DNA from 3 places in the Stenotrophomonas sp. STEN225 genome. Region 1 is predicted to be linked to each of the others. Evidence: predicted binding sites of a transcription regulator. Region 1 holds the regulator's gene; each other region holds the start of a gene.

Region 1 (7,081 bases):
GTTGGCACGCCTGGTCCGTCACAGCGTTCCGTCGCTGTCGGTACTGGCGTACAGCGAAGTGCCGGAGGACAAGCGCCTGAAGCTGGTCGGAACGATCAGCTGACGCCGCCCACCGATGCGTCAGAAAACAGACACCACCTTCGAACCACCGCAACAGACAGATGCCAAGGGGAACCCGTTCCGTGCAGACCACCGACCACCCGCGTTCTCCCACCACCACCCCGCCGTCCCCGTCCCGTGACCACAGCATGAAAATCAAACGATTCGTCGCCGCCGACATGCGCTCGGCCATGAACCTGGTGCGCAAGGAACATGGTCCCGACGCTGTGATCCTGTCCAACCGCCGGATCGAGGAAGGCGTCGAGATCGTCGCCGCAGCCAACTATGACGAGAGCGCGGTGCAACGCGCGCTGGAAGCCTCGCGGCGCGACGTAGCTCCGCCGCCGCCGAAACCGCGCACCGCCGCGGATGCAGTGATCGCCGCGGTCACCCGTCGCCGCTCCGCGACACCTGCCCAGCAGCCGGTGACGGCCACCACATCGGCCGTGGCCGCCCTCGCCCGCGCGGCCGTCGGTGCCACCGGCCGCACCCTGGACAGTGCGGACGAGATCGTGCCCACCCGCGGCAGTTCCGGCTTCGCTGCCACCCTGGCGCGTGCCACCGTCAACGATCCGGCACTGCCGGAGCAGATCTTCGCGCCGTTCGCGAGCGCCGTCGTGGCTCCCGCACCGGCGCCCGCCAACCGCGCCCGTTTCCTGATCGACCCGCCGCAGGACGAGCATCACGAATCCCCCGCGCCGGCAGTGCTGCCGCCGCCGCTGCCGATCACCACTGCGGCCACTGCGCAGGCCGAGTCCGTGCACCCCGAGCCGCCGTACGCGCAGGACGTTGCCGAGACCACGCCAGCCCCTGCCGCTGCCGCTGAAGCGGAGACCGCGCCGGCGCCGGCGCCGCTCCTTGCCCCGGCGCCGGTACTGACGGTGGTTGCACAGGACGATGCCGAGATCCGCCAGCTGCGCCACGAAGTGGCCGGCATGCGCCAGGTCATCGAGCGCGAGATGAACCGCTTCACCGACGAGCGCCTGCGCGGCTGCCCGGTGCGGGCGACCGCCCTGGACCTGATGGACGAGTACGGATTCGATGCCGGGCTGGCCCGCGATGTGGCCATGCAGATACCGCTGGATACCGAAGCCCACCGGGGCCGCGGGCTGATGCTGGGCCTGATCTCGCGCAGGCTGCCGATCGCGCCGGTCGATCCGCTGGAAGAAGGCGGCGTGATCGCTCTGGTCGGTCCAACCGGGGCCGGCAAGACCACCACCATCGCCAAGCTCGCCTCGCGCTTCGCCGAGAAGCACGCGCCGCGCGATGTGGCCCTGGTCACCACCGACACGCTGCGCATCGGTGCCCGCGAGCAGCTGTACGGCTATGGCCGCCAGCTCGGCATCGCGGTGCATGAAGCCAACAGCGGTACCGACCTGGACCAGCTGCTGGAGCGGCTGAAGGACTACAAGCTGGTGCTGATCGATACCGCCGGCCTGGGCCCGCGTGACCGCGCCCTGGCCGCGCAGCTGCAGTGGCTGCGTGCCGCCCGCCAGGTCCGCACTCTGCTGGTGCTGCCGGCCAATACCAGCTTTGGCGACATGGACGAGGTGGTGCGCCGCTTCGGCGCGGCCAACCTGCAGGGCCTGGTGCTGAGCAAGCTGGATGAGACCGGCCGCTTCGGCAACGCCCTGTCAGTGGCGGTGGACCACGCGCTGCCGATCACCTGGGTGACCGATGGCCAGGACGTTCCGGACGACCTGCACCGGGCCAGCGCGGCCAATCTTGTACTTCGCCTTGAAGATTTGCGCCGAGCGGCCGATATGCCCTGCAACCCGGAGTTGAACCATGCCGTCGCGTGAGTACGCCAAGCTGACCAAGACCTTCCCGCTGTCGGCCACCCGAAGCGAGCCGCTCGGCCCTGTGCGCACCATCGCCGTGACCGGCGGCAAGGGCGGCGTCGGCAAGACCAACGTCTCGGCCAACCTGGCCGTGGCGCTGGCCGGCATGGGCAAGCGCACGCTGCTGCTCGACGCCGACCTGGGCCTGGCCAACATCGACGTGATCCTGGGGCTGAATCCCACCCACACCCTGGCGGATCTGGTCGCCGGCCGCTGCTCGCTGGAAGACGTGATCGTCGAAGGTCCGAACGGTGTGCTGGTGGTGCCGGCCGCGTCCGGTCGGCGGCACATGGCCGAGCTGGCCCCGGCCGAGCACATCGGCCTGGTGAACGTGTTCTCCGAACTGGAACGCGAGCTGGACATCATGGTGGTGGACACCGCCGCCGGCATCACCGACGGCGTGCTGACCTTCTGCCAGGCCGCACAGGACACGGTTGTCGTGGTCTGCGACGAACCGGCCTCGATCACAGACGCCTACGCACTGATCAAGGTGCTGTCGCGCGAGCGCGGCGTGGACCGCATCCAGGTGGTGGCCAACATGGTGCGCGACCCCAACGAGGGCCGCGTGCTGTATGAAAAGCTGACCCGGGTCTGCGAGAAGTTCCTTGCCGATGTCTCGCTGAACTACCTGGGCTGCGTGCCGCAGGATGACTGGCTGCGCCTGTCGGTGCAGCGCCAGCAGCCGGTGGTGAAGGCCTATCCATCCAGCCCGGCGGCGCTGGCGATCACCGAGATCGCCCGTCGCACCGCCCGCTGGCAGGCCCCCACCGAGCCACGCGGTGGCGTTGAATTCTTCCTCGAGCGCATCCTCAAGCAACGCGGGGTGGCAGCATGAAAGGCGCGGCCCAGTACAGGGAAGTCCAGCGCTCGGCGGCGACCGAGGTCATCGCCCAGCACTCGGACCTGGTGCGGCGCATCGCCCATCACCTGGCCGCACGCCTGCCGGCCAGCGTCGAAGTGGACGACCTGATCCAGGCCGGCATGATGGGCCTGATCGAAGCCTCGCGCAGCTACGACGCCGACCAGGGTGCCTCGTTCGAGACCTATGCCTCGATCCGCATCCGCGGCTCGATGATCGACGAGATCCGCCGTGGCGACTGGGTACCGCGCTCGGTGCATCGGCGCGCCCGCGATGCGGCCGCCACCATCCGCCGCCTGGAGCAGACCACGGGCCGTGCAGCCAGTGCCACCGAGGTGGCGGCGGCCATGGACATGCCACTGCCCGAATACCTGCGGCTGATGGAGGACGCCTCGCGCGGCCAGGTGCTGAGCCTGGAATCGCGCATCGAAGACCAGGGCGAACTGGACACCGTCGCCCAGGGCGGACCGACACCGCAGCAGGTCCTGGAACGTGGCGAATTCGGCCGCGAACTGGGCAAGGCCATCGGCCATCTGCCCGAACGCGAACAGCTGGTGCTCTCGCTGTACTACGAGCAGGAGCTGAACCTGAAGGAGATCGGCGCGGTGCTCGGCGTGAGCGAATCGCGCGTCTGCCAGATCCACGGCCAGGCCGTGCTGCGCCTGCGCGGCCGGCTGAAGATCTTCGAGGCCGCGGATGCCGGGCTTGAAGAATGAACATGCCTGCGGCGGCCACGGCCACCGCGGGCGACTGAACAACAAAGGAACTCCGCTTTGAACAAGAACATGCGCATCCTGATCGTCGACGACTTCTCGACCATGCGTCGCATCGTCAAGAATCTGCTGGGCGATCTGGGCTTCACCAACACCGCCGAAGCCGAGGACGGGCATGCCGCACTGTCGATGCTGCAGAGCCAGCCGTTCGACTTCGTGGTCACCGACTGGAACATGCCGGTGATGACCGGCATCGAGCTGCTCAAGGCGATCCGCGCCGATGCCAAGCTCAAGACCCTGCCGGTCCTGATGGTCACCGCCGAGGCCAAGCGCGAGCAGATCATCGAAGCGGCGCAGAGCGGCGTGAACGGCTACATCATCAAGCCGTTCACCGCGCAGACGCTGGAAGAGAAACTGGGCAAGATCTTCGAACGCCTGGCGGCCAGCGCCTGATGGACGCCACGGTCGACAAGAACGCCCTCGCCCTGCGCCTGCAGGAAGCCCTCGACGCGCTCGAATCCGGCGACGAGAGCGCCTGGCGCCAGCGCATCGACGCCCTGGTGGCCGCACGCACGCAGCCGATGATGAGCGGCCTGTCACGGCTGGCCCGCGAACTGGGCCAGGCCCTGGGCGAACTGCCGACCGTCCCCAGCGAGGCGGGCGAGCTGGACGACGCCTGCGCGCGCCTGGACCATGTGGTGGCGATGACCGAACAGGCCACGCACCGCACCCTGGACCTGGCCGAAGAGTGCCGCAGCCTCACCGAACAGCTGCGCGCCGAAGGCCTGCAGCCGGGGCAGGATGCGCAGCTGGAACGCATCCGCCACAACCTGACCGAGATTGCCCTGACCCAGAGCTATCAGGACCTGACCGGACAGATCATCCGTCGCGTGGTCGGCATCGTCCGCCGCGTGCACGAAGGCTTTGGCGCGCTGGGCCTGCCACCGGAGCAGCATCGCACCGATCCGGCGCTGGCCGGACCGGCACTGAAGGGACTGGACCGCCACGCGGTCTCTCAGAACGACGCCGACGACCTGTTGTCGGACCTGGGACTGTAAGCATGAGCGCGGTATCCGACGACATCACCGCCGATTTCATCATCGAGGCACAGGAGATCCTGGATCGCCTCGGCGAACAGCTGGTGTCGCTGGAACAGGCGCCGCAGGACGCCGACCAGCTCAACGCCGTGTTCCGTGGCTATCACACGCTCAAGGGCGGCGCCGGCTTCCTCGGCATCACCGCCATGGTCGAGCTGTGCCATGCCGCCGAAGAGGCACTGGGCGCCGCCCGCGCTGGCCAGGCGGTGCTGCAGCCGCATCACTTCGATGCCGCACAGCAATCCCTGGACTACCTGCAATCGATGCTGGATGCCGTGTCTTCCGGCAACGAACCCGGCTATGCCCCGCCGGACCTGATCGCCCAGTTCGACGTGCACGGCACTGCTGCGCCGGCCGCCGCCGCGCCCGCAGCGGCCGCGCCCGCCGCCGGCGACCTGATCACCGACGACGAGTTCGAGGCCCTGCTCGATCAGCTGCACGGCAGCAACGCCCCCACCGCAGTGGCGACGCCGGCCAACGCCGACGATGGCCTGATCAGCGAGGATGAGTTCGAAGCCCTGCTGGACCAGCTGCACGGCGGCGCCGCCCCCGGCGCGAAACCCGTGGCTGCCCCGGCGGCGGCGCCTGCACTGCCCGCACCGCGCCCGGCGGCCGCCGCGGCCAAGCCCCCCGCCAACAAACCGGTGGCCGAGGCCGAGCACACCGTGCGCGTGGATACCAAGCGGCTGGATGCGATCGTCAACCTGATCGGCGAGCTGGTGCTGTCGCGCAACCGGCTCAAGACCCTGCGTGCGCGCCTGCGCGACGAGGAACTGGACCGCGCCGTGTCGACCCTGGACATCGCCACCGCGCGCCTGCAGTCGGCAGTGATGCGCACGCGCATGCAACCGGTCGGCAAGGTGTTCTCGCGCTTCCCCAAGGTCGCCCGCGATGTCGCCCGCTCGCTGAAGAAGGAAGTGGACCTGGAGCTGGTCGGCGCCGAAACCGAGCTTGACCGCAACCTGGTCGAGGCCCTGGCCGACCCGCTGGTGCACCTGGTCCGCAACGCCATCGACCATGGTGTGGAGATGCCCGATCTGCGCGAAGCACAGGGCAAGCCACGCATGGGCCACGTGCGTCTGTCGGCCCAGCAGGAAGGCGACTACGTCAGCATCGAGGTGCAGGACGATGGCGCCGGCATCGATCCGGAAAAACTGCGCGCGAAAGCACGCGAAAAGGGCTTGATCGACCCGGAGGCGGCGGCCCGGCTGAGCAGCGAGGAATGTCTGCACCTGGTGTTCCTGCCCGGCTTCTCCACCAAGCAGCAGGTGACCGACATCTCCGGCCGCGGCGTCGGCATGGATGTGGTGCAGTCGCGCATCCGCGAGCTCAGTGGGCAGATCCAGATCCAGTCGGAACTGGGCCGGGGCAGCCGCTTCCTGATCCGCGTGCCGCTGACCCTGGCGATCCTGCCAACCCTGCTGGTGCAGGCCGGCGAGGACGTCTATGCGCTGCCGCTGGCGCGCGTGATGGAAGTGCTGCATGCACCGCGCACCTCGCTGGGCTGGTTCGATGGCCGGGCGGTGCTGGATCGTCGCTCGCACACCCTGCCGCTGGTCGATCTGCGCCAGTGGCTGGATGTGACGCCCGCCGCCTCGGCGCTGCTCACCATCGTGGTGCTGCAGGCCGGCGAGGCGCGCTTCGGCCTGGTCGTGGACCAGGTCCGTGGGCGCGAGGAAGTGGTCATCAAGCCATTGCCGAAGGCCCTGCGCGGCCTGCGCGGCTACGCCGGTGCGACGCTGATCGGTGATGGCCGGATGGCCCTCATCCTCGACGTGGATGGCCTGCGATGACGCTCGCCGGGCATGGCCCGGCGCTACCGGAAACGGCCTCGCGCGATAGCGCCGGGCCATGCCCGGCGAACCAGAAACTGTGACTACCGTCTGTACGCGATCGACCGGTGTCTCAAGTCCCATTCACACACGCCGATACCGGACCCATGGATAGACTCAGCCTCATCGGACTCTTTCTCGCCCTGGCCTCGCTGGTCGGCGGCAGCATCCTCAAGGGCGCCGGACTGGCGTCCCTGTGGTCGCCTGCGGCGTTCGTGATCGTCATCGTCGGCACCATCGCCGCGATCCTGCTGCACACCGCACCCGCCGTATTCAGGCATGCCTTCCGGATCGTGCGCTGGGTCGTGCGCCCGCCGCACAGCGATCGTCGCGAGCTGATCCAGCAGATCGTCGAGTGGAGCAACATCGCCCGCCGCCAGGGCCTGCTGGGCCTGGAAGCGCAGGTGGAAGCGCAGCAGGATCCGTTCCTGCGCAAAGGCCTGCAGCTGCTGGTCGACGGCGTCGAGCCCGAATCGATCCGGCACATGCTGGAGATCGAGCTGGGCAGCCAGGAACACCGTGACCAGGCCGCTGCCAAGGTCTTCGAGGGCATGGGCATCTATGCGCCGACGCTGGGCATCATCGGTGCGGTGCTGGGCCTGATCGCCGTCATGAAGAACCTGGCCGACCCCAGCAAGCT
Region 2 (7,081 bases), on a different contig from region 1:
CGTCCGCCGTGCATCCGGAAGCCTATCCGGTGGTCGAACGCATCGTCGCCAGTACCCAGCGCCCGATCAAGGCGTTGATCGGCGATGGCAGCTTCCTGCGTGGGCTGAAGGCCGAGCAGTTCACCGATGCGACCTTCGGCGTGCCGACGGTGCGCGACATCCTCAGGGAGCTGGAAAAGCCCGGCCGTGACCCGCGCCCGGAGTTCAAGGCCGCACGTTTCGCCGAGGGCGTGGAAGACATCAAGGACCTGCGCGAGGGCATGGTGCTGGAAGGCGTGGTCAGCAACGTCGCCGCGTTTGGCGCCTTTGTCGATATCGGCGTGCACCAGGACGGCCTGATCCACATTTCGGCGCTCTCCGACACCTTCGTGAAGGACCCGCGCGACGTGGTCAAGGCTGGCGATATCGTCAAGGTGAAGGTGCTTGAGGTGGATGTGCCGCGCAAGCGCATCGCGCTGACCCGGCGCCTGGACGATACCCCCGGCCAGGCCACCAGCCGCCCCGGCAGCCGTGACGAGCGTGGTCAGGGACAAGGGCCGCGGCGTGACGCAGGCGGGCCGGGCCGGAGCCCGGGGCGGGGCCAGGGCAACGGCGGTCGGCCCGCCCCCTCGGCAGCCCCGGCCAACAACGCACTGGCTGAAGCCTTCGCCCGCGCCAAGCGCAGTTGAGGAGCGTGTTCCCCGTCACGGTTGAACCGGGGCGGGGGACTTGTCGATTTTCCCCGTGATTGCGCACACTTGCGCATCTGGGGAGGCGTGTGGCCGACCCGCTGTCGCTGGGGAGGACCATGACGCCAGCACGCCCCGTCCGATTCCGTGACAGCTGCAGCGGATTGCTGCGGCCCGTGCACGCCTGCGCGGGACGGAGAAGGGCTTGATGGCGGGTCAGGGCAACAACAGCAACGATCTGCTCGAACGCCGTCTGCATGCGCTGGCCGAAGAGCGTCGGCGGCTTGCGATGATCATCGAAGGCACCGCTGCCGGCACCTGGGAGTGGAACGTGCAGACCGGCGAAATGCGGGTCAACGCGCGCTGGGCCGAAATCGTCGGCTACCGGCTGGAAGAGCTGGAGCCGATCTGCCAGAAGACCTTCGCTGCACTGGTGCATCCGGACGACATTGCGCTGTCGGACACCGCGCTGCAGGAGCATTTCGACGGGCGCAGCGATAACTACGCCTGCCTGGTGCGCATGCGCCACAAGAACGGCCAGTGGATCTGGGTCCATGACCGCGGTCGCGTGTTCGAATGGGACGGTCAGGGGCGGCCGCTGTGGATGGCGGGTGCCCACGCCGACGTCACCGAGCTGCAGCAGGCACGACAGGACGCGGCCGAGAGCCGCCAGCGCCTGCAGTCGGTGGTGGACGCCTCCGACGACGTCGCGGTGATCGCGACCGATACCGATGGCACCATCACCCTGTTCAACACGGGGGCGCAGCGCCTGCTGGGTTACAGCGCCGCCGAGGTGGTCGGCCTGCGGCGGCTGGATGCCTTCCATGAGCCGGATGAGCTGAAGGCCTGGCTGCAACCGCTGGCCGACCCGCAGGGTCGCCTGCCGGATGTGTTCGAGGCCCTCAGTGCGCATGCCGAAGGGCAGACCTATTCGCGGCGATGGACGCTGCTGCGCAAGGATGGCCGGCAACGCCAGGTGCGGCTTTCGATCAGCCGCATGGACGGCGCCGATGGCACGCGCATCGGCTATGTCGGCATGGCCATCGATATCACCGAGATCCTGCAGGCACGTGCGGAAGCACGCATGGCGGCGGAGAAGTTCGCAGGCGCCTTCACCTCGGCTGCGCTCGGCATGGCGCTGGTTTCGCTGGAAGGGCGCTGGCTGGATGTCAATGACGCGCTGTGCCGCATCCTGGGCTATGCGCGCGAGGAGCTGCTGCAGGTCGATTTCCAGCGGCTGACCCATCCGGACGATCTGCAGGCCGATCTGGCCCTGGTGCAGGACCTGCTGGCAGGCCGGTGCAGCCATTACCACCTGGAGAAGCGCTTTCTCGATCGCAACGGCAGGGTGATCTGGACGCGGCTGTCGGTATCGCTGGTGCGCAACGAACGCGGTGAGCCGGTGCATTTCGTCTCGCAGATCCAGGACATCAGCGCACAACGCAGCAGTGAACAGCGCCTGTTTGAAAGCGAGCAGCGCAGCCGCATCACCCTCGACGCCGTCGCCGACCTGGTGCTGAGCGTCAGCCTGGAGGGCCGCATCGAATATGCCAATGCCGCTGCCGTGCGCATGCTGGCCGGCGACGGCGCACAGGCGCTGGCCGGCTACAGGGTGCAGGACGTGCTGCAACTGACCACCGAGTACGCCCCCGGCTCGATGCTGGACGTGGCCGTACTGCTGGACCCGGAAAGCAACGCGGTCGACCTGCATGCCGACCTGCTGCTGCGGCTGGGCACGGCGACGGTGCCGGTGGACCTGACCCGCGCCTGGCTGCGCGACGATGAGGGCCATGTGCGCGGTGCGGTGTGGGTGCTGCGCGATGATACCCAGCAGCGTGCACGGCAGCGCGAAGCGCGCCAGCTGGCGGAGATCGATCCGCTGACCGAACTGAGCAACCGGCGGGGGTTCGAAGTCCATCTGCAGCAGGCCATCACCCGGGTCGAGCGGACAGGCCAGGCGGCATCGCTGATGTACATCGACCTGGACCGCTTCAAGCCGGTCAACGACACCTGGGGCCACCTGGCCGGCGATGCGGTGCTGTGGGCGGTGGCCAGCGTGCTGCGCCACGGCGTGCGCGATTCGGACGTGGTGGCCCGGCTGGGCGGGGACGAGTTCGCGGTGATCCTGTCCGGCTGCACGCCGCGCCGCGCGGCGCGGATCGGCGGCGAACTGCTGCAGACCCTGGCCAGTCTCTCCATTCCCTGGGACCAGCACCGCCTGCGGGTGGGCGCCAGCATCGGTATCGCACCGCTGCTGGGCGGCATGGGGGTGGACCAGGCCGTGGCTGCGGCCGATGCGCAGTGCTACAGGGCCAAGGCAATGGGACGCAACAACGTGCAGGTGCAGGGGGAAGCCGGCGAATGGCCGGCTGAGGGCGTGGACAGCGACGCCGGTGGCGGCTGATCTCAGTCTGTGAGAGGGCGGCCGCGAATACTGCGCGCACACCCACCCCGTTGGAGAGCGACATGCGTTTCTGGACCCCGGATGCCCTGCGTGCCTTCGCGCCGGCAATGGTCGGCTGGTGGCTGGCGGTAGCCGCCTGCCTGCGTTTGGAGCAACTGCACGGCGATGCCCGGGCGCAGGCGCTGCTGCCCACTCTGCAGGGCGGCGTGGTGGTGCTGCTGATGCTGACCCTGGGTGCCATCGTGGCCGCCTGCGTGCTGCTGTGGCGGTCGCGGCGCGGGGATGCGCCGGCACGCTGCTAGCCCTGGCGCTCAGTCCAGCACGCTGTTGGCATCAACCAGCCGCACGTCGTGCATCTGGTTGAGGTAGGCCTCGTAGTAGCCCTTGTGCGAGGCGCCGACGAGGGTCAGCATGCGGGTGCCCGGGTGCTGGCCCAGCACCTCGCGCATGTTGGCGACCATGCGCAGGTTGCGGGTTTCCCAGTAGCCGACGTAGTTGCGGCCGAAGCCTTCTGGCGATGGTTCGACCAGGGCCGCGCCGAAATCGCTGTTGTAGACCTGGGCGATGGTGTCGGGCGCGTTGTAGTTCCGATAGAGCGCCAGCAGGCCATCCGTGCTGCCGAGTTCGGCGTGCAGGGCCGTATCGGCGGCCCGTCGTGCCTTGCTGGCGGGATTGTTCCAGGCGTTCATGATGGCTTCGCCAGCCGCCTTCTCCAGTGCCGCAGGGGTGGGCGAATCAGCGGTGTGGTCATCGACTGCCCACAGGCGTTCCAGGCCCAGGCGTGCGGCAAGCTCGGCCGCGATCAGGCTGACTTCGTTGCGTCGCACGGCGCGTTTGTCGAGGAACTGCACCAGTTGCGGTGACAGGCTGTCTGCGGCGCGACGCTCCTGCGCCGGCAGGCGCAGCCACTGCACCAGCGCAGAGCCGTTCTCACCTGCGGCCAGGAACAGTGCGGCCAGCCGGCGACGCTGTGCGTGCGTCGGTGTGGCGGGCCATGCCGCCAGCACGCGATCGACTTCGGCATTGGCCGCTGGAACATCCAGACCGGTGGCGGCCTGGGCAGGTGCAGGATCGACGCAGTAACTTCCCACGCTCTCGGCATAGCGGGCGGGATTGCGGCGCATGAAATCGCATTGCAGTCCGGACAGGTTCTCCACCGCGATCGCCGTCGGCCGCCATGCCTGCAGGCGCTGCAGCAGCGGCTCCAGCATTGCCGGCTGGAAGGTCGGGGGCAGGCCGGACAGGTGCGGTGAGCCCAGCACCAGCACTTCGTTGACGCGGCCGGCGGGCGGGCCCTTGAGCTGTGCGGGGTTGAAACCCGGCCGATAGCCTGCATCGGCGGCCAGCGCGCCGCTGCTGCACAGGCCGAGGGCGAAAAGAGCAGCCAGGCGTGAAAACATGCGATCTCCGTGTCGATGGACGGTCCGTGGTGGGCGCATCCTTGCCTGTCCACCCCCTTGCCGACAGCCCCGATGGTCATGGCAACCTTTTCGTTGCAGGCTGCATCTAGGGGCCCGTCAGGCGCTGCAGGGGGAGGGGGCTGGACAGGGCCCGCTGCGGAGGGGCCTAAAGCCCGGAACGGAGGTGCCGATAACCTCACTGGATCCCGCTCCCGTCACCCGCTGCAGGACCCCAGGCTGCCCCGTCGGGCGGCCCGCGCAGTGTGTTCCGCCGCTCCCGGATGTCGATCGCACCCGCCCCCAGATGTTCTTGCCCGTTGCTCGAGAGGTGCCTGCCGGCACCTGTAGTCCAAGCAATTGATGTCGCCGTCGGGCATCCCGCCTGGCGGATCGCAACCGCTTACCGGACACCGAGGATCAGACAATGCTCATTCCAGGCCTTACGGCAGGCGCACAGGCGCCAGCCGAGCTGCACACCCGTTGGTCGCCGTGGCGTTCCCTGCTGGGGGCGCTGGCGGGACAGCCTCGGCCCGGCAGGGTCGACAGCGATCGCGGTCATGCCGAGCTGGCCGCCCAGGTGGCCGCACTGCATCGCGTGCAGGCGGTGATCGAATTCGATCTGGATGGCACAGTCCTGCAGGCCAACGACAACTTCCTGCAGGCGGTGGGTTATCGTCTGGACGAAATCCAGGGCAGGCATCATTCGCTGTTCGTCGATCCCGATCAGGCGTCCAGCGCCGAGTATCGGGACTTCTGGGCCCGGCTGGGACGTGGCGAGTTCGACGCCGGACAGTACCGACGGCTGGGCAAGGGCGGGCGCGAAATCTGGATCCAGGCGTCCTACAACCCGGTGCTGGACCCGCAGGGCCGGCCCTTCAAGGTCGTCAAGTTCGCGACCGACATCACCGCGCAGAAGCTGCAGGCCGCGGACTCGGCGGGGCAGCTTGCCGCCATCGACAAGTCGCAGGCGGTGATCGAGTTCAGCCTGGACGGGCACATTCTCTCGGCGAACGCCAACTTCCTCGCCGCCACCGGCTACAGCCTGGAAGAGGTGCGCGGCCAACACCATGCGCTGTTCGTGGAGCCCGAGCTTCGCGACAGCGCCGAGTACCGCCGGTTCTGGGAAAAGCTCGGGCGCGGCGAGTACGACGCCGGGCAGTATCGGCGGCTCGGCAAGGGCGGCCGCGAGATCTGGATCCAGGCCTCCTACAACCCCATCCTGGATGGCAACGGCAGGCCGTTCAAGGTCGTCAAATACGCTACCGACATCACCGCGCAGGTGCATGAGAACCAGGCCATGCAGCGTGCGGTGGCGCAGACCCGGGAGGTCGTGGCGGCGGCCAAGCAGGGCGACCTGACCCGCACCGTCGCCATTGCCGACAAGAGTGGCCCCATCGCCGAGCTGTGCGATGGCGTCAACGCGCTGGTCGAAGCCATGGCGGGCATCATCGGCCAGATCAAGTTCGCTGCCGATACCATCGCGGTCGGCGCGACCGAAATCGCGCAGGGCAACAGCGACCTGTCGCAGCGCACCGAACAGCAGGCGGCCTCGCTGGAAGAGACCGCCGTGTCCATGAAGGGCCTGGCCGATACGGTGCAGCGCACGGCGGCCAATGCGCGCCAGGCAAGCCAGCTGGCCGGCGGCGCAGCGGAGGTGGCTGCGCGCGGCGGCAGCGTGGTGCACGAGGTGGTGGCGACGATGGCCTTGATCAACGCCTCCTCGCGTCGCATCGTCGACATCATCGGGGTGATTGACGGCATCGCATTCCAGACCAACATCCTGGCGCTGAACGCTGCCGTGGAGGCGGCCCGTGCCGGCGAGCACGGCCGTGGGTTCGCGGTCGTCGCCACCGAGATCCGCGAACTTTCGCAGCGCTCGGCCAGCGCCGCCAAGGAGATCAAGCAGCTGATCGACACATCGGTGGCCAATGTCGGTGCGGGCACGGCGCAGGTGGAAAGTGCTGGCCGCACGATGGACGAGATCGTACTCAACGTGCGCAGGGTCAGTGACCTGGTCACCGAGATCAGCAGCGCCTCGCAGCAGCAGAGCGATGACATCCAGCAGATGAACCACGCGGTGGACCTGATCGACCAGGGAACCCAGCAGAACGCGGCGCTGGTCGAGGAAGCGTCCGCCGCGGCGCGCAGCATGGAAGAACAGTCGGCCCACCTGCTGCAGACCGTCGCCGGATTCCGTGTGCAGGGGGCGGCGGGCGGCGGTACCCTGCAGCATGGCGTGCCGACCCTTCGCGTGGTCTAGGCGCGCAGGGCAGGGGCCGCTGTACGTTCCGGCAAAGCCTCGCCGCGGACGCAGTTGCGGCCCGCGCGCTTGGCCCGGTACAGGGCCTGGTCCGCACGTTCGACCACGCTGTCCGGTTCCTGCCGAGCATCGGCAGCCAACCATGCCACGCCGATGCTGACGGTTACGCTGGACGGGCCGGACGGCAGCGCGGCGTCTTCGACCGCCACGCGGATGCGCTCGCCCATGGCCATCGCATGGGCCACGTCGGAGGAAGGCAGCGCAGCGATGAATTCCTCGCCGCCGTAGCGGGCGAGCAGGTCGTCACCGCGCTGCAGGCAGCCATCGATGATCGCGGCCACCGCCTGCA
Region 3 (7,081 bases), on a different contig from region 1:
AACCCCTGGGAGTGGGTGTCGCAGCAGGACTGGCAGCAGCTGGAAGCAGGCACCCTCATCGCTGGCAATCCTGCCGGACCGTGGCGGTTGATCCGCAGCAGGGAAGCGTTCGCTGCGCTTGCACAGGGGAGGGTGCCAGCCGACCGCCCGTTGATCGGCGTACCGCGTGTGGCCAGCACCCTGCAGCAGGCGCGTCAGCTGCAGGTCCTGGGCAGGGATGAGACCACTCCCTCCGGCGTGAGGAAGATCGACAGCGTGCCGGACCTGGCGACCATGACCCGCGGCGCCCTGCAGTTCCTGCAGCAGCGCTCGTCCAAGGGCCTGTTCCTGATGGTGGAAGGCGGGGCCACCGACTGGGCCGCGCATACCAGCGCGTGCGGCACGGAATGGCATTACGGCCAGTGCGGCGACCAGCCGCAGTACGGCCGCCTGATCGAAGAGACGGTCGAGTTCAACGATGCGGTATCGGCGGTGGTGGCGTGGATCGAGCGCAACGGCGGATGGCAGCGCAATCTGCTGATCGTCACCACCGACCACGACAACAGCATGCCGATGGGCCCCGACGCGCAGCAGGTGGCGTTCGAGCCGGTGCGCAACAACGGGCGCGGGCGGATGCCGGGGATGAGCTTCCGCCCCACCGGCAATCACTCCAACGCACTGGTACCGCTGTGGGCCAAGGGCGCCGGCGCCGAGCGGCTCACCGCCCGAGTGCGCGGCATCGACGCCGGTTACCGCCAGCATGTGCGGTGGAATGATGGCAGCTACATCGACAACACCGACGTGGCTGCCGCAGTGCAGGACGTACTGCAGCGGCCTTGAGCAGAACAGTGCACGGTCCGGCCCGGTTGCCATCGCGTCCGGGGCGATGCAGCCTGCGCCGATGGAACCGCAGATCCGCATCGATGGTCGTGTCTTCGCCTACGTCTTTCCCTGCGCCTGGGAGGATTACGCCAAGATCGGCTTTACGCGTGACCCGCTCGGCCGCATCAGCGCACTGCATCGGCGCTGGTTCGAGTTCTTCGATCTGTGCGCCGGGGCGCTGGTGGAGGCGGAAACCGAGCGCGATGCGCGTGACCTGGAGCTGGAGCTGCGTGCCCCCTTCCGAGCACATCGCGCGCCGGCACCGATGACCTTGCAGGACAAGGCCGGCGGGCGCACCGAATGGGTGCGTGGCGCGAACCAGGCCCTGTCCGATGCTGTGCGTACGCTGGATGGGCGCGGATATCGGACCTTCCCGCTGCGCCCCTGGCTGCGCGCCGCCATGGTCCAGCGGCTGGATCGCCTGCATGACTGGGCCGCCCTGCAGCTGCCGGAAGAGGAAAGCCTGCGCATGCCGGGCAGCCCCGGACCGGCGGTGCTGCGCGATACCCTCGATGGCTATCGCGCGCTGGACATCGACCCGCTGCCATCGCTACCGCCCCATGTGCAGGCCTGGTACGGGCATTAGCGCCCCGGCACTGGTAAGCCCGCCGCTGCCGCGCTCAGCGCGGGGCGGGGCAGGTGGGGCAAGGCACCTTTGCCGCAGCTGGACGGTCGAGGTGTGTGGTCCGGTACGGCTTTGCCGGTGCCCCGGTCGTGCTGGCCACCGGCGTGGCCAACTGGCGGGCCAGCTCGGCGCTTGCGATGTGACCGTGCAGGAACAACAGACTGCTGAAGATGTTCATGATCGTCGCTCCACTTGAGTGGATTGAACGATACGGGCAGCATGAGGACGTAAAAAGCGACATTTCCGCAAGCTTGACTTGAACAGGATTCAAGCCTCATGTCCCGCCCACCCCTCCATGCCCTGCAGGGTTTCGTGGCTGCCGCGCGCCTGGGCAACCTGTCACGCGCCGCGGCGTCGATGAACCTGACCGTCAGCGCGCTCAGCCATCAAATGCGGCAGCTCGAAGAGCGCCTCGGACAGCCGCTGCTGGTCCGCCAGGCGCGCGGGGTCGCACTGACCCTGGAGGGCCAGCGCCTGCTCGATCGGGTCGGGCCGCACCTGGATGCAATCAACGAGGTGTTCCAGCGCTACGCCGCGCGCGCCGAACATGTGCTGACGATCAGCGCCGTACCGTCGATGGCCTCCGCATGGCTGGTGCCACGGCTGGGTCATTTCGTCGCCGCACACCCGCAGATCGAGATCAACCTGCAGTCCAGCGAACGCCTTGTCGATTTCGATCGGCAGCTGCAGTTCGACGCGGCCTTGCGCGTAGGCGGCGGGCAATGGGCCGGGCTGGTGGTCGAGCGGCTGTTCGATGAGTGGCTGGTGCCGATGGCCAGCCCGGCGCTGATCGCGCGGATGGGCGGCATCGACCGTGCTCCACTGGCGCAGTGGCCGCTGCTGGGCGATCCGGATGGCGCATGGGCCGCGTGGTTTGCCCTGATCGGGCAGAGCCCCCCTTCGCGGTTCGTGGCGGTGCTCGACGATTCGGAAGCGCATCACCGTGCAGCGCTCGATGGTGTCGGTGTGGCCCTGGGCCGGCTGACGCGCGCGCGCCTGCTGCTGGATTCCGGCCAGCTGGTCGCGTTGTCGGAGCAGCGGCTGAAAACGGCCTGGCCGCACTGGCTGGTGTATCCGCAGCGCTCGGCGCGCCACCGTGGATTCCTCGCCTTCCGTGAGTGGTTGCATGCGCAGGCCAGCGAGCATGCGCGGCACATGGAGACGCAGGGCTGATCCGGCCTGGCGCACGCAGCCACCTGTCGCGTGCTGCGGGCCACTGCTGCGTCATCGCACCAGGGTGACCGCCTGTCCGGAACGTGCGAAAGCGTCCTCGAGCAAGGGCCCTGCCCTGATCGCCTCGACCTCGTCGAACAGGGCCCGCAGGGCGGCAGCGGGGCGCGCCGCAGGTGCGGCCACGGCCTGCTGGATCGCAGTGAAGCGGTCGGCGAGCACGCGGTGTCCCGGATGCTGCAGTGCCCAGGCCTGCAGTGGCTGGCGCACGCCAGCGGCGGCATCCAGGCGCCGCGCGTCAAACAGATCGATGGCCGTCGCCGACGTGTCGGCACGCTCGATCGTGGCGTGCCGCAGTTCCCGGCTCAGGAACAGATCGTAGGCGGCACCGCGGCCAACGGCGATACGCAGCCCATCGCGATCCAGATCTGCCACCTGCCGCGCGGGACTGTCCTCGCGCACCAGGTAGGTTCCTTCGATCTCCACATACGGTGCACTGAAGGCGATGCGGTCGGCACGTGCCGGATCGATGGCGAGAAAAGCCAGGTCCCATGCGTCGTCGGCTGCCGCCGCGACCACCGATGCGGCCGCATCGTGACAGGTGAATCGCGCCTGCACGCCCATCCGCTGCGCCAGCGCGGTGGCCAGCTCCACCGAGGGGCCGCGCGGCGATCGTGCGTCGCCCTGCGCAAGGACCGGATTGCCCAGATTGATGGCGACGCGCAGATGGCCCAGTGGCGCCAGTGCACTTCGGTGATCGGCCAGGGTCATGCAGCGCTCCGCGAAGGGGGGCAGGCCAGCATGCCCGCAACGATGCGCACGGAATGTCAGGGCGGCGCCATCCTGCGACGATGCACCCCATCGCGCATGTCGAGATTCCGGCCAGCGACCTGGCTCGCGCCATCGCCTTCTACCTGCAACTGCATGATGCCGGCCACTGGCGGGCGGCCGAGATCTGCGACAGCGAGGGCAACCGTATTGCGCTGCAGGCGCCGGTGACGTTGTAACCCGGGCACCGTACCGCGCGGTGCTACCGTGATGCGGCGTGCGAGCGCTGCAGCCAATCGGTGATCGCCGGGTCGAGCCGCGCATCGTCCGGCACGCGCAGGCCGAATGCCGACTGCAGGACGTCGCGCACGTCGGCGGCATCGCGCAGCGGACGCTTGAGCGGCGCCTGCCCGGGGCGGTACTCGGTGTAGTTGCCACTGCCGATGGTGCGCCGCCAGTCCGGGCCGGCCAGTGACGCGCGCAGCTGGCCGGGGAAGCCCGAATCCGGGTGCGTGCACACGTACCAGTTGGCCACCACGTTGTCGATCGGCGCTGGCGGCCGCAGGTCGAAGCGGTACAGCGCCCGCCATGCGTCGCCCGCCTGGGCGGACAGCACGAAATCGTCCCCGCCCGGCAGCTGCTGCAGCTGGAAAGACTCATGCGGCGTGGTTTGCGGCGCCGTTTCGTGCAGCCGCAGTGGCACCGTCGGCGTCAGGCCACCGAAGCCGGCATCGACCAGCCAGTCCTCTCCCTCCACGTGCACGCGCAGCAGCAGGTGGGTACGCGCCGTCGGGGCATCGTCCTGTGCTGCCAGCAGCACGCGCGCGCTCAGCGGCTGTGCGTCGAAGCCCACTGTCTGCAGGAGCGCCAGCAGGCCGCCGTTGAGTTCAAAGCAGTAGCCGCCGCGCTGCTGGTCGAGCAGCTTGTGCTGCACGCTGTCGAGATCGATCGGTACCGCGTCGCGCAGCAGGCTGCTGAGGGTTTCAAAGGGGAGCAGGGCGTTGTGGCGCTGCACCAGCAGGGTCAGTCCGGCAAGGTCCAGCGACGGCGGAGCATCCAGTTGCAGGCGCTGCAGATAACGGGGGACGTCGAGCGGGGTCATGGCGAGGGCGGCCGGTTGGAAGAATCACACTGTGCAACCGCAACCGGGGTTGAGGTCAAGCGCGGGCGCTGTGTCACGTCTCCGTCGCCTGGGGCCGGTACAAAGAGCGCAACCGGCACGGTGCGTGCCACGGCTTCGGCAATGTGCCTAAAGTTGCCGCCGGTCAGGCCGATACAGGTGCGTCCTTCCGCCTGGAGTCTGTGATGTCGGCCGTCGTCCCCCTTCGGTCCCTGCGCACCCGTCTCATCGCGATGCGCTCGGCGCTTCCACGCCTGCTGGTCTGGCTGCAGCCGCATCGGCTCAGCGTGGCCAACAAACTCAAGGCCACCCTGCTGGTCTGCGGCGCGGGCCTGGTGGCGATCGCCGCCGTCCATGCCTGGACCGGCCATGCCAGCAGCCAGGCCGCGCGCAGCCAGGCCAGTTACCAGCGTGGCAGCGATCTGGCCGCACGCCTGGCGACGCGGGTGGCGGAGGCGCGTCGCCTGCAGACCCAGTATGCACGCAGTTTCGACGATGCCGACCGCAGCCAGCTGCAGGCGGCCCAGCAGGCACTGCAGGTCGATCTGAAGGCGCTCAGGGCGATGCCGATGGATGCCGGTCGCCGCAAGGCATTGCAGGCGCTCACCGAGGCCGCCGAGGGATTCTCGCAGGGAGTGGCCGCGCTGTTCGAACGTGTGGATGAGATGGGGCGGGGTGATGCCGGCCTGGCTGCACAACTGCAGCAGGCCGCCGATGCCCTGCAGCAGCGGGTGGATGGCCTGGACCGGCCGGCACTGGCGCTGCACCTGCAGAAGATGCGGCGCCAGGAAGCGCTGCTGCTGCTCGATGGCGATTCGACTCATGCCGACCGTGCAAGCGAAGAGAAGCTGCCGTTCGATCTGGCGCTGGCGGGGCTGCCGCCCGACGTGCAGGAGGCGCTCCGCACCGGCATGGACGCCTATCAGTCGGCACTGCTCGGCTATACCGCTGCCCGCGTCGGCCTTGACGTGGAGACGCAATCGCTGATGGAGACGGCTGCCGGCGTGGCGCCCGCGCTCGCCGCCTTCCAGCAGGCACAGGTGAATGCGCTGGCCCTGGCGCAGGCGCGGCAGCAGGCCGGTGCACGCACCATGAGCGTGCTGTTCGCCCTCACCCTGCTGCTGGTGGCCGGCGTGCTGATCACCAGCCTGCTGCTGGTGCTGCGCGCGGTGCGCAGGCCGATCCAGGACACCCTGCGGTTCGCCAGCGACATCGCCGATGACCGGCTCGATACCACGTTGCGCGTGCACAACGCCAACGACGAGATCGGCCAGCTGGCACAGCGCCTGGTGGACATGCAGCAGCGGCTGCGTGCGCGCATCGAGACCGAGCGTGCGATGGCCTGTGGCAACACGCGCGTACGCCAGGCCCTGGACTGCGCGCAGACCGGGCTGATGGTGGTCGATGCCGAAGGCCAGGTGGCCTACGCCAATCCTGCGTTGCGGCACGTGCTGGGCCTGCAGGCCGACGCGCTGGTCGGCACTGACGCGCGGGACCTGCATCCGGCCCTGGCCGGCCTGGTCGACGCGCGCCACCGCCAGGAGCGGGAAATCAGTCATGCCGGTGTGCGCTATCAGTTGATCGCCAATGCCATCGTCGATGACGACCAGTTCCTGGGCGTGGCGCTGGAGTGGCGCAGCCGTGCGCTGGAAACGCTGCTGGAGACCGAGGTGGCGGCACTGGTCGACGCTGCCGCGCAGGGTGACCTGCACGGGCGCATTTCGCTGCAGGGCAAGCACGGTTTCGTGCATACGTTGTCCACCAGCATCAACCGCCTGCTGTCCACCTTTGAAACCAACCTGGGGGACCTGCAGGCACTGCTGGCGGCGTTGGCCCGAGGAGATCTCAGCGTACGCATGGAAGGCCAGCTGCAGGGCGTGTTCGCGCGTATGCGCGACGACGCCAATGCAACCGTCGCGCAGCTGGGCCGCATCGTCACCCGCATCCAGCGCGCCGCTGCCAGCCTGGACAGCGGTGTCGGTGAAATCGTTGCTGGCCATCACGACCTCTCGCAGCGTACCGAGCAGCAGGCGGCCAATCTGGAAGAGACCGCAGCCTCGATGCATGAGCTGACCGACACCGTCGGCCGCAACGCCGACGCCGCCGGACGTGCCGACGCGCTGGTGCAGGGGGCTGCAGCGGTTGCACAGCGGGGTGGGATGGCCGTCGGTCAGGTGGTGGAGACCATGCAGGGCATCAGTGAAGCATCGCGCCGCATCGGGGACATCACCCAGTTGATCGACGGCATCGCGTTCCAGACCAACATCCTTGCGCTCAACGCCGCCGTGGAGGCCGCGCGTGCTGGAGAGCAGGGCCGCAGTTTCGCGGTGGTCGCGGCGGAAGTGCGTCTGCTCGCGCAGCGCAGTGCCGAGGCAGCCAGGCAGATCAAGGCGCTGATCGAGGATTCCGTGGCACGCGTCGGCCAGGGCAGCGTGCAGGCCGCGCAGGCGGGCACCACCATGGACGAGATCGTCGGCAGCGTGCAGCAGCTGGCGGACCTTCTCGCCGGCATCCGCAGCGCCTCGCAGGATCAGCAC

What was found. The regulator FliA, encoded in region 1, starts transcription of late flagellar genes. The targets are predictions, from matches to a motif close to TAAAGTTTNNCNNNCNNNGGCCGATAA.
Region 2: the regulator FliA is predicted to act here: its motif matches at 4,640-4,666, upstream of ACVOJ1_RS18105 (methyl-accepting chemotaxis protein).
Region 3: the regulator FliA is predicted to act here: its motif matches at 4,675-4,701, upstream of ACVOJ1_RS11720 (methyl-accepting chemotaxis protein).

The regions. Positions count from the first base shown of each region.
Region 1 covers NZ_JBRRBV010000006.1:218,686-225,766, forward strand. The annotation lists gene flhA (flagellar biosynthesis protein FlhA) at 1-103, shown strand, start outside; gene flhF (flagellar biosynthesis GTPase FlhF) at 249-1,901, shown strand; gene ACVOJ1_RS08630 (MinD/ParA family ATP-binding protein) at 1,888-2,775, shown strand; gene ACVOJ1_RS08635 (RNA polymerase sigma factor FliA) at 2,772-3,515, shown strand; gene cheY (chemotaxis response regulator CheY) at 3,573-3,965, shown strand; gene ACVOJ1_RS08645 (protein phosphatase CheZ) at 3,965-4,570, shown strand; gene ACVOJ1_RS08650 (chemotaxis protein CheA) at 4,573-6,402, shown strand; gene ACVOJ1_RS08655 (flagellar motor protein) at 6,549-7,081, shown strand, end outside.
Region 2 covers NZ_JBRRBV010000025.1:31,458-38,538, reverse strand. The annotation lists gene ACVOJ1_RS18125 (Tex family protein) at 1-668, shown strand, start outside; gene ACVOJ1_RS18120 (PAS domain S-box protein) at 877-3,072, shown strand; gene ACVOJ1_RS18115 (hypothetical protein) at 3,135-3,374, shown strand; gene ACVOJ1_RS18110 (DUF5694 domain-containing protein) at 3,384-4,472, opposite strand; gene ACVOJ1_RS18105 (methyl-accepting chemotaxis protein) at 4,897-6,732, shown strand; gene ACVOJ1_RS18100 (GGDEF domain-containing protein) at 6,729-7,081, opposite strand, start outside.
Region 3 covers NZ_JBRRBV010000010.1:54,059-61,139, forward strand. The annotation lists gene ACVOJ1_RS11685 (alkaline phosphatase) at 1-819, shown strand, start outside; gene ACVOJ1_RS11690 (GIY-YIG nuclease family protein) at 881-1,447, shown strand; gene ACVOJ1_RS11695 (hypothetical protein) at 1,482-1,664, opposite strand; gene ACVOJ1_RS11700 (LysR substrate-binding domain-containing protein) at 1,763-2,659, shown strand; gene ACVOJ1_RS11705 (transporter substrate-binding domain-containing protein) at 2,711-3,427, opposite strand; gene ACVOJ1_RS11710 (VOC family protein) at 3,508-3,663, shown strand; gene ACVOJ1_RS11715 (arylamine N-acetyltransferase family protein) at 3,687-4,526, opposite strand; gene ACVOJ1_RS11720 (methyl-accepting chemotaxis protein) at 4,730-7,081, shown strand, end outside.